One region of the Calditerrivibrio sp. genome, then DNA from elsewhere that is predicted to be linked to it. Evidence: riboswitches for the same ligand, from Rfam matches in the RefSeq annotation. Region 1 holds a riboswitch; the other holds the start of a gene.

Region 1 (8,224 bases):
AGCTCAGAATCTACATATTGAAGTATCCCTTTCATTTCACCCTCTGCAGCTTCTTTTATTGCCGCATTAACTTCTTCTTTGGTAACAGTTTTTGAAACATTACAAGTAAGATCCACTAAAGAGACGTTTGGAGTAGGAACTCTGATGGCAAGACCATCCAGCTTCCCTTTAAGCTCAGGTAAAACTAATCCCACAGCTTTTGCGGCACCTGTTGATGTAGGGATCATGGACAGGGCAGCAGCTCTTGCCCTTCTCAAATCTTTGTGAGGAAGGTCCAGAATTCTTTGATCATTTGTATATGAATGTATTGTAGTCATTAAGCCATTGATGATTCCAAATTTTTTATGTATAACCTTGGCTACAGGGGCAAGGCAGTTTGTGGTACATGATGCATTAGATATAATGTGATGTTTATTTTTATCATAAGCTTCAAAGTTTACACCTAAGGCAACTGTTATATCTGGATCTTCAGCTGGAGCAGAAATCACAACCTTTTTGGCACCGGCAGTAAGATGCTTTGATGCTCCTTCCCTCTTTGTAAAGATACCAGAGGATTCAAGCACAACATCCACCCCAAGATCTTTCCATGGAAGCTGAGCCGGATCCTTTATGGCATAAACCTTTATAGTCTTGCCATTTACAATCAAAGAATCATCCTTATATGATACCTCAAGGTCAGCAATACCATGAACAGAATCATATTTTAACAAATGCGCAAGCGTTTTTGCATCAGTTAAATCATTGATGGCAACAAAATCAATATCAAGTTTTTTAGCGTATGCTGCTCTAAAGGCGCACCTTCCAATGCGACCAAATCCATTAATTGCTACTTTTAGACTCATCTTTTTCCTCCTGTTTTTCTATAATCTGCTTAATATATAATATCTGTCCGCTTAAAAAGTCAAAAACTTTTTTCAATTCTTCGTCATCTATTTTCTTTTTGTTGTTTATAATATTCAAAAGTCTTTCCATTGAATAGAGTGATTTTTTTGCCATCGACTCAATTTTCGACTCATTTTCTTCATGTTTCCTGGTGAAATTCTTTATTGTGGTAAGTGCCTTAACAAGTTTTATTTCAAGCTCCTTTTTTTCTCCCCTAAGCTTAAGTAGTTCATTTACAGTGTCCTGCTGAACCAACGTATTTAGAACAGAGGTTAACTTAGCTATTTTTGCCTTAGCGTTCTCATATTCATTTGAAAGATCCTCATAGGCTTTTTTCAATGCACCTATTTCATTAATAGACTCGATATTTTTTCTACTTATATGTACCAACTCCTGTTCAGATTTTCTCAAAGATTCCAGTATTTCGTATTGATGTGTAATATCGTTGATATATTCACCCACCTCTATCAAATTCCCTTCTTGATCAAATATGGGAAACATACTCTGCTCAAAAACAAATTTAACGCCGTCTTTTTCATAATGGATATGTTGTTTGACACAATTTTTGGTTTGTTTTATCTCCTCATATTTACACCATTTACATGGCTCCGGAAAATTATAAATCATTTTAAAACATTTACCCCCCACCAGCCGTGGAAGGTTTGTCTCTCCAGCGAATTTACCCGCAGCAAGGTTTACGTTATTCAGGTCATAAATTGTATCCATAGAGAAAAATGGCATATTAAAACCATCTATCAGTTTAAGCATCTTCTGACGACTTCTTTTAAGGATTGATACACTCTCTTCGAGGCTTTCCAGCAGCGTCTCTTTGGCGCTTAAAAGTTCATTAAGACGATTAACCTCCTGCTCTTTTTCATTTAATTCTTTCTCACATACATTCAATTCATCCCTTAAAAAGTCTATCTCTTTGTTTAACTGAACAGCTCCCACCTTGAGTTCCCACAGATTTTCAAAAAGAGAAGAAATAAATTTATTAAGGTATTTTCCATCCTTAGAGTCCTGAATTATCACCACAACTTGTTTATTCTGAATATTTAACCTAAAAAAATAAAAAGTCAGAATATTATTATTCTTTCTGAATAGATAAAGGCTAATGCTATCGTTTAAAAGATGTCGTTTTAAAAAATCTGGAATCTCAGTGTTTACAAATCTACCATTGCTATAATACCTGAAAATAGCTTCATCCTGATAGTAAACAAATATATTTGTAAATTCTTCAAGATTGAGATAGGCTAATAATTGCTCAATATCTATCATTAAAATAACCCCTTCGAAAGAACATAACAGTCGACCTTCTTGGCTCCTGCTCCTTTCAACATTTTGGCACACTCATTTAAGGTGGCTCCTGTAGTTATTATATCATCCACCAATAATATTTTCAAATCCAAAAGCTCTTTTCTGGGGATAAAAGCTTCTGACACATTTTTTAATCTTTCTTTCTTTTTCAATTTCCATTGATAAGAAGTGTTTCTTACTCTCTTTAAAAGTGGCTCACATGTTGTCATGTAAATGTCTGATAGTATAGTAGCTATATACTCCGCCGGATGAACAAATCTCCTGAATCTTCTAATAAGTGTTGATGGCACATAGGTTATAACATCATATCTATCCATTTTCATGAGATTTTTCCGCACCAATTCATCAATAAGCCTGTATCCCTTTAGATTATAGCGAAATTTTATTTTTTTTAACACATCTTTTATCACCGTAGTATACCAAAATGGGATAAATAATTTATCATAGTAGTTTGATTCCAGACAGTTTCGACAAACCTCTGCTTCAATGTTTAAAGGATAGCCACACAACTTACATCGATGGATAACCTTTTTTATCTTATAAAAACATCCTTTGCAAATACTTTCTCTATACTTTACAACAGCAGAACAATGTAAACATTCCGAATAAAATATCTCATCAAACACAACACACTCTTGACAATTTTTTATAAAAATTATATTACCAGATTTAGAAAATAAATCAAGGGGCTGTAGCTCAGCTGGGAGAGCGCATGAATGGCATTCATGAGGTCAGGGGTTCGATCCCCCTCAGCTCCATTTTCTAAGCTCATTACCTAATACAGATCGTATCATAAAAACTGGATAAACTTTAGTCTTAAATGGATTTTTGAATCTCAAATGAAACAAAAATTGGTTGTACCTTATCTTCACAATTCCCCCTTATATTTTTTTAAAACACCAGATTCAATAAATACAAACTTGTGTATATGATTCATTTTATTACACGGTTTTTATTAAGTAAACAGATATTTTTTAATTGAATTTAAAAAATAGAGAAAAATCAAATGATTCAAACGTTCATCGAGCTTTAAGCATTCCTCATTTTTACCGTTAAAAAATTTGATAGAATTACTATCATTTGTCTTAAATCTTCATCAGTAACATCTGGATTAAAAAGCTTGTCCAGAATATAGCTGTTTGACACAAACTTTTGTACGTATAAAGTATCCATTTGAGATGTGGGTAAATCACCAAAGAAATTTGAAAATTCTTCCCTCATTGGTACTTTCCAGACAGTATATCTCATTTCGAAAGGAACCTGGCTTTCCTTTAAAAGTGTAATACTCTTTTTTACCTTTTCATAGCCATGATCAACTCTGGTGATATATTTGAAATCGTCATCTTTAAAAGCCTTTATGTCAACTGCAACATAATCCACAAGCCTTTTATCAAGTATATCTTTTAACCTTTCGGGAAAAGTTCCATTAGTATCAAGCTTTATCTCAAAGCCAAGATCTTTTAAAAAATAGAGAAAATCTCCCAAACCGGAATGAACAAGGGGCTCCCCGCCGGTGATAGCTATATTTTTCAAGGGAAGTCTCTTTATTTTATCCTTTATTTTCTCAAGATCTGCTGGTTTTTCCGTTTTTAGTACAAGGCTTTTATTGTAGCAATACCTGCACCGCAGGTTACAGCCAATGGTAAATACGGTGCAGGCAACCTTACCGGTAAAATTTGTGAGGGATACGGTTTCAATCTCTGATACCGGTAATGTCCACATTGAATACTATCCTATCTTTAAATTCTTCCTGTTTACCATCGTTCCAATTTTCCACAGGTCTATGATAACCAACCACCCTGCTGTAAACCTCACACTTTTCCCCTTTTACCTCTAAAAGTTTTTGCTCAATATCTTTAATCTGCTCTTTCATAAAATCACCCCCTTTTTTCAGAAATTTTTATATCATTTAAAATTTCGTTTATCTTTTCTTCTCTGCATTTTGGACAATACTCGTGGGCACCTTTTAGATATCCATGCACGGGGCATATGGAAAATGTTGGTGTTATTGTAAAGTATGGTAATCTATATCTACAAGAAATCTCTCTTATCAGAGATTTTAACGCCAGAGGATCCTCCACTGCTTCTCCCAGGAATGTATGGAAGACTGTGCCCCCTGTGTATAATGGTTGCAAATTATCCTGATGATCCAGCGCTTCAAATATATCAAGCTTACTATTCACAGGTAGCTGAGTGGAATTGGTATAATAAGGCTTTGAGCTACCGGAGGTATATATGGTGGGGTATTTAGTTTTATCTATCTTTGCAAGACGATAACTTGTCCCCTCGGCGGGTGTAGCCTCAAGGTTGTACAACATATCATCCTCCTCCTGGTAACTTTTAAGCTCATCATTCATAAAATTTAAAACCTTCACAGCAAATTCCAACCCTTCATCCGTATCCACCCCTACCCCTATGAAATTCATCAGTGACTCGTGCATCCCTATGATCCCAATTGTGTTAAAATGATTCTTCCAGTATAAACCACTCTGATCTTTTATCCCCCCTAAATAAACTTTAGAATAAGGGTACAGCCCCGATTCTGTATACTTTTCCAATACTTTCCTCTTTATCTTTAAAGACACCCTTGCTATCTCCATGAGGGTTTTAAGTCTATAAAAATAATCATCCTCATTCTCCGCCAGATACCCTATCCTTGGTAGATTAATTGTCACCACCCCTATAGATCCCGTAAGGGGATTAGCCCCAAAAAGTCCACCTCCCCTTTTTCTCAATTCTCTATTATCAAGTCTGAGACGGCAACACATACTCCTGGCATCTTCGGGGGACATATCACTATTCACAAAATTCGCAAAGTAAGGTATGCCATATTTCCCGGTCATCACCATGAGATTATCCATCACCGGATTATCCCAATCAAACTCTTTTGAGATATTATAAGTAGGTATCGGAAATGTAAATATTCTTCCTTTGGCATCCCCTGCGGACATAACCTCAATAAAAGCTCTATTTATCATATCCATCTCTTTTTGAAACTGTTCATATCTATCTTCCGTATACCCTCCGGCATAGACAACCGCTTCATTTTTATACATTTCAGGAACCGTAAGGTCAAATGTGAGATTTGTAAAAGGGGTCTGAAACCCCACCCTTGTGGGGACATTCAGATTGAAGATAAACTCCTGCATCGCCTGTTTCACTTCGTCGTAGGATAAGTTATCATAAGCCACAAAAGGTGCCAATAAAGTATCAAAATTGGCAAAAGCCTGTGCCCCAGCCGCTTCCCCCTGTAGGGTATAAAAGAAATTGACAATCTGCCCCAGAGCTGTCCTGAAGTGCCGCGGAGGTGCACTTTCAACTTTTCCAGACACCCCACCAAACCCCCTCAAAAGGAGATCTTTTAAATCCCATCCACAGCAGTACACAGAGAGAGATCCAAGATCGTGCAGATGAAAGTCACCATTTACATGGGCATTTTTAACATCTTCCGGATATATCTTATTTAGCCAATATTTTGCAGTAATGGATGATGAAATGAAATTATTGAGCCCCTGAAGTGAAAAGGTGGTATTACTATTCTCTTTTATCCGCCAATCCGCCCCTTCCAGATACTCATCAAGTATATTTTCTATTTCACCAAAAGCCTGTTTAATTTCCCTCAAATCTGCCCTCTGTTTTCTGTATAGGATGTAAGCCTTTGCAGTCTTTGCATGCCCGTTTTCTATTAATACCTTTTCCACAATATCCTGTATCTCTTCCACAGTCACAGATCCCACAGGTAAATACTTTTCAAAGACAATATTAACAACTTTATTTGATAACTTCGCCGCCAGCTGTCTATCTTCCCCCCCCACTGCTTTAGCCGCTTTAAAAATGGCATTGGCAATCCTTTCCACATCAAAAGATACAAAACGACCATCCCGTTTTATTACTTTTATATTCATTTCACACCTCTAAAAAATTTTAAAAAAATATATTGTTATTCTGGACTATTTGAAAATATTTATAGGCAGGCTTCTCATTGTTACTATCCTCCGTAGTGTTATTTTGGCTGTGTATCCTGGCTCACCTTCATCCTACTCACCAGCCTTCCCACCTATCAAAAGGCAGTGGCTAAAATGGCTTTCGTCCAGCTCACAGTTGCGGGGACAGCGCCGGATTTTCACCGGACTTCCACAGTATACTTTAAAATATCATAATCATAATTTTTAGTCAACAAAAAATCGTTTTACATTTTTTTCATTATTTTTACAACAAGGCCAACTATCTTTAACAATTTAATGTTTATTCTTAACAAGGAGGTGTTTTATGAAAAGAAGAGATTTTCTTAAATTTTCCGCAGCAGTCGGTCACTTTTCACATCAGCTGGATATCAGGAACTACGTAGACAACACCGATTTATTCAAATATATGACAAAATTCTTTAAAATTAACTACAAAAACCCCCAAATGACAGCAGAGGAAGCGAGATCTTTTCTAAAATCTGTTTCAATGAAAGAATGGCAGGAACATCTAAGGTTGCACATATCGTAAGAATGGGGGACTCCCCCCTTTTTTGTCAATAATTTTACATTAAAATGAAATTTATATTACAGTTTAAATGTAATAAAACAATAAAAAATTCAGGATATTCATATGAGTCAAAATGGAGAACTAAAATTTTTCGTAAACAATCCTTTTGGAAAAGGAGATGTGACGGGTGGCATTGAAACAGAGCTTCAAACCTGTGTAATAGGTTCGAGAGACAACGTCGATCTTCCTTTACATATAAGAAACTCCAGTTACTATAAAAATCTGCACAAAAGAACCAAAAATGGTGAATATAGCCCTAAAAAACTTCAGGAACTTGATAAGTTTTTAAATGAAAACAGAGACAACACCTGGGAAAACAGCTACGTATATTTCAAAGATAGATATCTGAACAATTTCGCAAAATCTGTTCTGGATCATGACCTATTATCAGATAAAAGTGATCCGTTATCCGGAAAACGATCCGATATAGAAAAATTTATATTTTATAAAAATGGTGAAAAGTATTGGCGATTTCCGGTGAGTTATTTTTTAAAAATATCCTTTGCTAATTATATTGGGGAAGACAATATTCTAAATCAGCCCTCCAAAAATATCCTCAAAAAGCTTTTAGATAGATTTTCAAATGACAACACATCCCCCGAGGTAATATCTTTCTATGTGGTGAGCGAAACTGAAAATTTTGCAGATAACCTTGCAAAAGAGAACTGCAAAAGGTTTCTTTTCACCCAATTACTTACTATTTATGGTATTAAAAAGTTTAAACTTGAAGAAGAAGGGGAAAGGGTTATGGTTTATCATTCACCCTTGACACCATTAAGACAAAAGAGGCTGAATGAACTGATTCCAGATTCCCTCTACAGGGAGCTTTTCATAAGCCCATGCCTATCAGGATGGGATAGAGGTGAGGAGAAAAAGAGATACATGGAATTATGCCACCTCTCCCTATCGAGAAGCTATCTAAATACAATCGGAAAGCTAAAAGATGTAGGAATTATAAAAAACAATCTAATCATTTTACCAAATACTTCCAACACTTGTCTTACAAATAACGGGATACATATCAGTATCGGAAGTAAGCTGATTACAGATAAAGTAAAATCGAGTAATACAAGGTTTTACACCATTGCTGAAAAACACTATTCTGATCTTGTGATAAAAATAGTTGAACATTTCATACCATTAATAATACAAAACTATTCGGCATCACCTTACAGAATCCCTTTCAGGGATCTGCATCCGGAAAAGATTCTTGGTTTTCTTCCACACGAACTTGATTTTACTCACATAAGAATGCTTTACCGCAGATGGATGAAGAAATGTTTCAATAAAAGATTTGGAAAAAGGTTTTATCCTTTTGGACCTTTATGGATAGATAATACAATCGAAAAGATTTTCAATCTAAAAGGGGACACCGTACCAGATTTCAGGCTGATAGATTATTTTGTGGCTTTGATGAGTACAGACAATTCCCCGGCCTTCGATGGAACACTAAACAACCATGCAAAACTCAAAAAAGAGCTCCACGAAATGG
Region 2 (8,224 bases), on a different contig from region 1:
GTCAAAAAAAATATAATGAAAACTTTTGCTACAAAATGATCCTTATTCATCATCTTTCGTGAACCATAATACCTATCTCATCGATTAGATCAATTAAGTCTGGCAAAGTGGGACTTCCAAGTCTATCCGCATTGACAGTGTATAACCGGTTATTTTTTACAGCAGTTATGGATCGGTATCTTTTGAATTCCTTTATAACCTCTTGTGAAGCAATCCCCATATCCATTATCAAGATTACCTCAGGGTCATTTTTCAAAACAAACTCTTTAGATACCATTCCAAAATTCAGCTTTTTTGCAATATTAATCCCGTTTACTGTTGAGATAATATCATCGATGTAAGTCCCATTGGGAGCTGTAAATAGTGGATTTACACCTAATACAAAAAAAACTTTTGTTTTCTGGTATTTTTTATATTTATTTTTGATCTTTTCTAATTTATTTTTAGAGATATCTACTATTTTACCTGCCTCTTCCACCATTCCGGTTATCTGACCAACTTTAATGAATGAATGTAAAATATCATCAATACTTTTGGGGTAATCTATTATTTCAACTCTTAGATTAAGATTTTTGAGTTTATTTACGGTTTTAATATTTGTTAATGAGTTGGCAAATACGACATCTGGTTTTAATCTTACAATGGCTTCTACATTTATATCCATTATGGATCCAACAATCTGTGCTCTGGATTTTTTGTCATTGGCAAGGGGGCAGTAGGATGTACATCCCACTATATTATCCTTAAAACCCAAACTGATGAGCTGCTTTGTAATTGAGGGGGTAAGTGATACTATTCTTAATGCATACGAACTTTTGCTATAAAAGATTACTAATAATGCTACCAAAATTATTTTATAGCGGGGGAAACACCCCCGCATTATCCTTGCCATTTTCATATCGTTAAAACTTTATGGATCCGCCTGCGTATATGTTTCTATTTATTGATGGATAATATCCATTTCCAAAAGAGCTATAGTACACATAGTCATAGTATTTTTTGTCCAATATGTTATTTATTTTTAGAAATAATTCATAATTCTTCCTGACGAAGTCTATCTTAGCATCACTCACAGCATAGCCCCCCATTTTGCCATCTACGTTTTTATAATCATTCCCTTTATAGTAGGAGCTGTAGTATCTTATGTCGTAAAATAATCCTATTCCATTGTTGAATCTATACCCTACAGAACCTTTGAGATTGTGTTTTGAGACGAGGGGAGCAGTTTTACCATAGTACGCTTTTTCTGTAATTTCAGAATCTATATAGTTGTAACTCCCCTTTAATAAGAGCTTTTTGTCATCGTAACCACCATTGAGATTAAAGATATATTTTCTTGTGTTCAGGTTAATATTGGCTGGATCCGTTGAAAACCAATTCCAATCGGGGTTCGTGAATATTTCATTGTCGGAGGTCTGTTTGTAGGCTGAAGTGGATAGGAAGTAGCTTTGCTTATTCCACTTGTATCCCATCTCGTAGTTTATGGACTCCTGTTTGGTAATTTTAGTGTTTAATCCAGACCATTCGTTTATTTCATCTGTGGTGGGGAATCTGAAGCTCTTATCATACTTTAAATAAATGGATTGATTTTTATCTATGTTAAAACCCAATGTTGTGGTATAGGCAGTGGCACTCATATCTTTTGATAGTTTTTTTGATGTATAATCATCGTTTAGTTTCGAATACCTTACTCCGACATTGATATATAGTTTGTATATATCTATCTGATCGAAAATGTATAATGAAGAGGTTGACCTTTTCAAATCATCATTAGAAAAAGATACTTTAGATAAGTCGTGTTCTTCGAAATCTATACCTGTTATTAATCTGTTTTTGTAATGGTTTTTGTCTATGGTGAGTTCATATTTTAGATTTGTAGAAAACGTTTCCAATTCATCCTCCGTTTTCCCCCAAAAGTCATAATCTCTATTTCTATCTTTATAAAACGAGTCAATAGAGAATTTTCCAAATCTGCCGGTATCGTAGGATAACTTAAGCCCAATTAAGCTTTCATAATCATGTCCCCCATAATCTGGTGTTTTTGTATATTTTCTACCATATTTATAGATATCACCAAGGGTTAAATATCCCGGAAATCCATATTTTGAGTCTGTGTATAGCCCATTTAAAGTTATCTCCAGTTTATCGGTGAAGTAGGAAAATTCGGTGTTAATGGTACCTGAGTACAATTCAGAGTTGTCCCTGTAGCCCTGAGTGCCAAATTTATTGCCGCTCAGTAAAAATGAGTAATTTTCTTTTGCCATTACCCCTTCGGCGTAAGCATCATATAAGCCATAGGAACCACCAGAAGTTTTTACTTTAAAGGAGTTTTTAACAGGTTTTTTTGTGATGATATTTATAACACCACCGGTTGCTCTATCGCCAAACAATACGCTATTGCTACCTAAATAAACCTCAACCCTTTCTATCATATCCACCGGAACAAGTGTGAGATCGGGATTACTCATATCAGGATTTGTTATTCTTCTGCCATTTACCATAATCACGTTGTTTAGTCCTGCCTTATCCCCCACAAAGCCACCAATATTGATGGTGACATTTTTTTTATCATAAGATTTTATATTTAAACCATTAATTTTTTCCAATAGGTCGTATGTATCTAATGGTTTTAATTTTTGAATATCTTCATAGGTTAAAATAGTTATGTTAGCTTGATTCTGTGAAAATGTTTCTGTGATTTTATCGCCAAAAACGGTAATTGTTTTCATATCGTCTGCAAAAATATAAAAAGGCTGTAGTAATAATATAAATGCAATATAAAAGAATCTTTGCATATTTCCTCCATTTTAATTTTTTTGGTTTAAAAAAAGAGAATTATACTTAATGTAGAAGTCTACTGATAAAGGACTAACATAGATACCTCCTTATCCTCGTAAGGTATTTCGCAAAGGGTATCCTGGCTCACCTTCAACCTACTCGCCGGCCTTCCCACCTTTTTTAAGGAAGTGGCCATTGATGGCTTTCGTCTGGCTCACAGTTGCGGGACAGCGTCGGATTTTCACCGATCTTCCCCTACTTGCGATAACTGATTCTATATTTTTTTTATTAGAAAGTGTCAAGGGATAAAATTATTCTTCTGTCTTCCCCTCCTTTTGGGGACAACCCTTTTACTTATGCACTATATTAGTGCATTTCTTAAAAATATGCACTAATAACATATAAAATAGTGCAAATTAATTATCATATGAAACATTGAAACAGAAAGGTAGTACATAAACAATTATGTCAATAAAATACCCCTTACTTTTTTAGTTGACATAATTTTTTTAGTATCTACAATGTTTCAATTGCAGATCCGTTAAGTTATTTTTTAATAACACCTCATCTATATATTTTTCCTATAAATACCATCAAAATTTTTCTTAGGAAAAAGTACTATGGAATTTTTATTAAAAAAATTATATCAGATATCATGCTGGAAGAGATTTTGTTGTTATATTTTGGTAAATCTATTGATGATAAGAAAGCTTTAAGCGTAATTGATAAATATATTTGTAAAAATTTTACAGAAGAGGCTGAAAATATAGCGAAATCATTGATATTAAAGCACTATACATCATTATCCGATCAAAAAAAGATCTATGACTTACAATATAAAGATGATGGTCTTAAAAAGATAGAATCTGTGATTGATAATCTTCCTTCCTGTTGTTTTGTTACTATCGATTCCGATAAAGTGGCAGAAATCTCTTTTGTCAAAACTATAAAAGGGTATATGTATGGGGATGTGGTAAATTATATCGATGGAATCAGGGATCTTATAAAGGGTCTAAAAGATACAAAATTTTATCTTCTTTTGCTAAAGGATAGGGGCACAAATGACATGGATGAAGGTTTTGATAAATTTTGCTCTTATATATCAAAGGATTGTTTGAAGGTTTCTGCTATTATAGATATTACTGATACGTTTAGAATTGAGTTATATGAAATAAAACACACAAATATACTTTTATCCTGATTGCAGTATATTTTAAGGTAGGGGGAGGTACTGGGTCGTAAAAATTTCAAAAGTTCATATCAAAAATTCATATATTGGGAATGAAAAAGGAGTTTAAGTAAATACAGTATAGTGGGGACTTTTTATCTTGATTATATTTTATCTTTTCAGATCTCTCACCCCATCTTCTTATAAAATATTACCAGTTATGGTCTTGAAGGTGATTATATCTTATTTTTGAACTATTTACTTTTTTTATGTTTTGAGTTATTTAGAAAAGTATGCATAAGCTAAATCTACTAATAGTTGATGATCACCCACTTTTTAGAAAAGGGATTATTTCAGTAATAAAAGATGCTTTAATCTTCGAAAAGATTTTTGAAGCTTCTACGATAAAAGAGGTATTTGACCTGCTAAAAAAAGAAAAGATCGATTTTATCACTCTCGATCTGAATCTTCCCGATGGTGATGGTATTAATATAATAGAAAAGATAGATTATGAGCAGAATATTCCTATTTTGGTTATAACTACCTACAACTCCCAAATTTTATCGAGGGATGTTTTAAAGAAAGGAGCCAAGGGGTATATAGCAAAAGAGAATATTTCAGATAATCTCATAGATGCAATTAATGCCATTTTACGAGGAGGCAACTATTTAGATGCTACAGCCGAAATGTTAGATAAGAATTCTGAAAGTAGTACAGAACTATATTTTAACCTTACAAAAGCCGAAAAAGCTATATTCAAAATGATAGCTGAAGGTAAGGCTTCCAAAGAAATCGCTTTTGATACTGGCAGGAGTGTAAAAACGATCGAAAACCAGAGGGGGGCTATAATGAAGAAGCTCAACCTTAAAAATGAGACAGAGCTTGTTAAATTGGCATTGAAGCTTGATATTATTGATTTATGATTTCTGCTTTCAAGCTTTTTAGAAGATATTTTATCACCCTTACAATATTAATTATTGCTATTCAGGTTATTATATCATTCTTTATTTTGTTTGATTCTTATATCAGTATTAAAAAAAATACGGGAACTCTAATGCACTTTGTATCCATTGCACTTATGGAATATGATAGGGAAGTGATGCGTAAAATGAATTTAGTAAGTTCATTATTTAATGATATTAAGCACGATTTAATAAAAAAAAATCACCATAACATCGATGATATCCTTAAAAAGATCGAAAAAATAGACAACCCTCAGAATTTTTCTATTGCATTTATAAATGATGAAGGTAAAATCGTTGATACAAACTTAAAAGAGGAAAAAGGTCTAAATCTTTTTCAGCTTCCGGATGCGAAGGTTAGGTTGACAGAAGCAAAAGAGACAGAGGTGCTCTATTTATATTTTCCTGTATATAATCCACAGAATAATAGTTTTTTTGCCTACCTACTCCAGTATTTAACAGAAAAGAATCTCTTTTTACAAATGGGATATAAAATAGATATCTTAAATGACCTTTTAAATAAGGTCGCTATTCTTGATACTATACAAGATTATAGTTATAGATTTTCTATTTATAATATGTCTAAAATTGGTGAAACATATTTATTAATTCCTCTAAAAGGTGGAAAAAGTTTTACCCAAGATGATGGAAACAAAAAAATATATTCAGATATTTTAAATAAAATGACAAAGAGTAAGCTTTTTGAGTACGATGAGAGTTCATTTTTGAAAATTAGGATGGCTCATATAATTACTAAAAAAGATTGGTCGTCTCCTTATGGTATATTCTATGTCATTGAGATAAACCCTAATGTAACTGGTACGATAAGAAATATTCTTATTATCAATATTATTTTCGTGTTGATTTATATTATCCTTTATTTTTACTACAATGTCACTATCAAAAAGAACTTTGTAAAACCGTTGCAAAAGATCACGGAAGAGATTTCAAACTCCACCCCCATAGTAGACCAAAAATCCTCTAATGTTTTGGAGATAGAGAGACTGAGGAATTCTTATTTAGAGCACCTTGAAAATATCAAGTTAAGAGATCTTTTAAAAGAGGTATTTATCGCTCAGGAAAATGAAAGGGAAAGGATTTCAAAGAATCTACACGATACGATTCTTCAGGACCTCAGCTATATTCTAATCGAATTATCCAGAAATGGTCAGAAAACACTCGGCGATATTTTGAAAAATAGTATTAAAAACTTGAGGACTTTGCTTATTGAAACTGATATGTTCAAATTAAAGAAGTTTGGACTTGAAGCATTTTTAAATGAATTTATGGAAGAGATGATGTATAGGTTTCAAAGTATCGATTTCTTTCATGAAATAGACCTCTCAAACGTAGATCTTGATGAAGAAAAAAATCTACTTATTGCAAGAATAGTAAAAGAACTTCTGTTAAATGCCGCAGTTCATTCGGGTGGTAAAAATATTTTTATGGCGGTCAAAAGAATTGATAACGAGATCGTGATAACTGTAAAAGATAATGGTGTAGGTTTTGACTTGGATAAAGGTTTTAATAAAAAGGGGCATTTGGGATTAAAGCTAATAAGGGAGAGGGTATATATATTAAAAGGTAATCTTAAAATCTCTACTAAAGATGGCACAGAGGTGGTGATCAGGATACCGATAGATGAAGATATAAAAGATTCATAAGATCAAATGGTTACATTCTAAACTTTAGGGTATCAACTTTTTTGTTGTCAGGACAGACTTCAATGCAATCTCCGCAGTTATGGCACAAGCTATTATCCGCTTCTCTCATAGGATTAAGCAACATCGGGCATGCCCTGATGCAGCTAAGACAGTTACTACAGTCATCCTTTACTTTGACTACTTTTAAACCTTTTTTCCATCTGAAGAGTGACAAAAAAGTGCCCTGAGGACAGAAGTATCTGCACCAGAATCTAAAGTAAAAAAACTCTAATATTATCAATATCAATATAAAGAAAATTTCAAAAGTAAGATAATGGAATTTCACCAGCACCAATGCCTGTGAGGAGATGATTCCTGGTGCAGAAATCAGGTTTAAAAGCGGTATTCCCGATATACCCATAAATAAAATCCCTATGATCAGAAATCCATATCTTATGAAATTAGTTTTATGGGGTAACCGTTCATCGTAAGACGGTTTACTATTTTTTATTTTAAGCTTTTTCTTCAAATAATCTATCCCTTCCACTATGAAATAGTAAGGACAACCCCAGCTACACCAAACCCTTCCAAGTAAAAGTATTAGTAAGATAGGCAGGATTACAGAAATAAACATGGTTGTGTTTATATGTCTGGAAGAAATTATTGCCTGAAAAATAGCAAGTGGGTCTGCTATACCTATATCACCAATATCTATTGAATAAAATGTCCCTTTTATGAAATAAATTTCCAATATATTTAATAACGGAACAACAAACATTCCAACAAAAATAATAGATTGAATAACTTTTCTATATTTTTTTATCATTTTACCATCCTTCGATCTTCTCCTGTACTTTAAAATTGTTTTTGAATTTTGGTTTATCTTCCCCCTGGATATTCTGTTTTTTCTGAAGTAGCTTATCTCCTTTTAAATAATCATCTGTAATCTCTTCAGATTTTTTAAAGCTCATTTTTGAACGCTGATAATAGAACCCTGCGGTATCTTTGTTTCCCATTCCAGAGGGGGTTATATACACAGATTTTGGTTCAGTGGGACATTTTTCCACACATATACCGCAACCAACACATTTCTCAGTAATTACAGGCAGGATATATTTTTCCATTATAATGGCTTTGTCCTGCAAAGGGCAAACATTATAGCATGTGGAGCATATTTGGGCTCTTCCGGTACTGATTACTCCTTCTTCTTCTTTAACATATAGATAATTAAGACACCTATTCTGATCGATATGGGCAATTCCCATTTTTACTTTTTCCGCATCCACAAGATTATTATCCAATGCACCGGTGGGGCATACCGAAGGGCATTTCATACAAAGATAACATGCCCTATCTCTAGCAAAAATATAAGGGGTGCCGATCTGCATCTTTTCGAATAGATCAGCTCTTTTTATCGAATCGTAGGGGCAGACCTCGATACACCTTGCACACCTGATGCAGAGTTCCATAAACTTTTTTTCCTCTACCGCCCCAGGTGGACGAAGTCTATCGACCTGGTAAAAACCTTTGAATGGGTTCTTGTTTAAAAAGTCCTGAAGAAATTTTTTAATACTCACTTAATATATCCCTCTCTTTCCTCTGTTCACTTTTTGAAAAACCTTTTAAACTTAAGTCTGTGGGGATCCCTTTCTCTATTTTATCCACCTCTTCTT

The links. A riboswitch is a leader RNA that binds a small molecule or an ion and turns the genes downstream of it on or off. The one in region 1 is predicted to bind cobalamin.
Region 2: linked by a shared signal. The riboswitch ahead of ACP5Q2_RS00165 (TonB-dependent receptor) and the one ahead of ACP5Q2_RS08235 (ribonucleoside triphosphate reductase) in region 1 are both predicted to bind cobalamin.

The regions. Positions count from the first base shown of each region.
Region 1 covers NZ_JBMFQS010000009.1:57,447-65,670, forward strand. The annotation lists gene gap (type I glyceraldehyde-3-phosphate dehydrogenase) at 1-842, opposite strand, end outside; gene ACP5Q2_RS08215 (PAS domain-containing protein) at 820-2,160, opposite strand; gene ACP5Q2_RS08220 (ComF family protein) at 2,160-2,825, opposite strand; tRNA gene ACP5Q2_RS08225 (tRNA-Ala) at 2,885-2,957, shown strand; gene ACP5Q2_RS08230 (anaerobic ribonucleoside-triphosphate reductase activating protein) at 3,229-3,921, opposite strand; partial or broken gene ACP5Q2_RS08235 (ribonucleoside triphosphate reductase) at 3,893-6,104, opposite strand; cobalamin riboswitch at 6,193-6,373, opposite strand; gene ACP5Q2_RS08240 (twin-arginine translocation signal domain-containing protein) at 6,469-6,693, shown strand; gene ACP5Q2_RS08245 (hypothetical protein) at 6,796-8,224, shown strand, end outside.
Region 2 covers NZ_JBMFQS010000001.1:25,603-33,826, reverse strand. The annotation lists gene ACP5Q2_RS00175 (FecCD family ABC transporter permease) at 1-50, opposite strand, end outside; gene ACP5Q2_RS00170 (ABC transporter substrate-binding protein) at 50-847, opposite strand; gene ACP5Q2_RS00165 (TonB-dependent receptor) at 903-2,795, opposite strand; cobalamin riboswitch at 2,911-3,034, opposite strand; gene ACP5Q2_RS00160 (hypothetical protein) at 3,434-3,979, shown strand; gene ACP5Q2_RS00155 (response regulator) at 4,240-4,869, shown strand; gene ACP5Q2_RS00150 (sensor histidine kinase) at 4,866-6,572, shown strand; gene ACP5Q2_RS00145 (4Fe-4S binding protein) at 6,583-7,377, opposite strand; gene ACP5Q2_RS00140 (4Fe-4S dicluster domain-containing protein) at 7,379-8,128, opposite strand; gene ACP5Q2_RS00135 (chaperone NapD) at 8,118-8,224, opposite strand, start outside.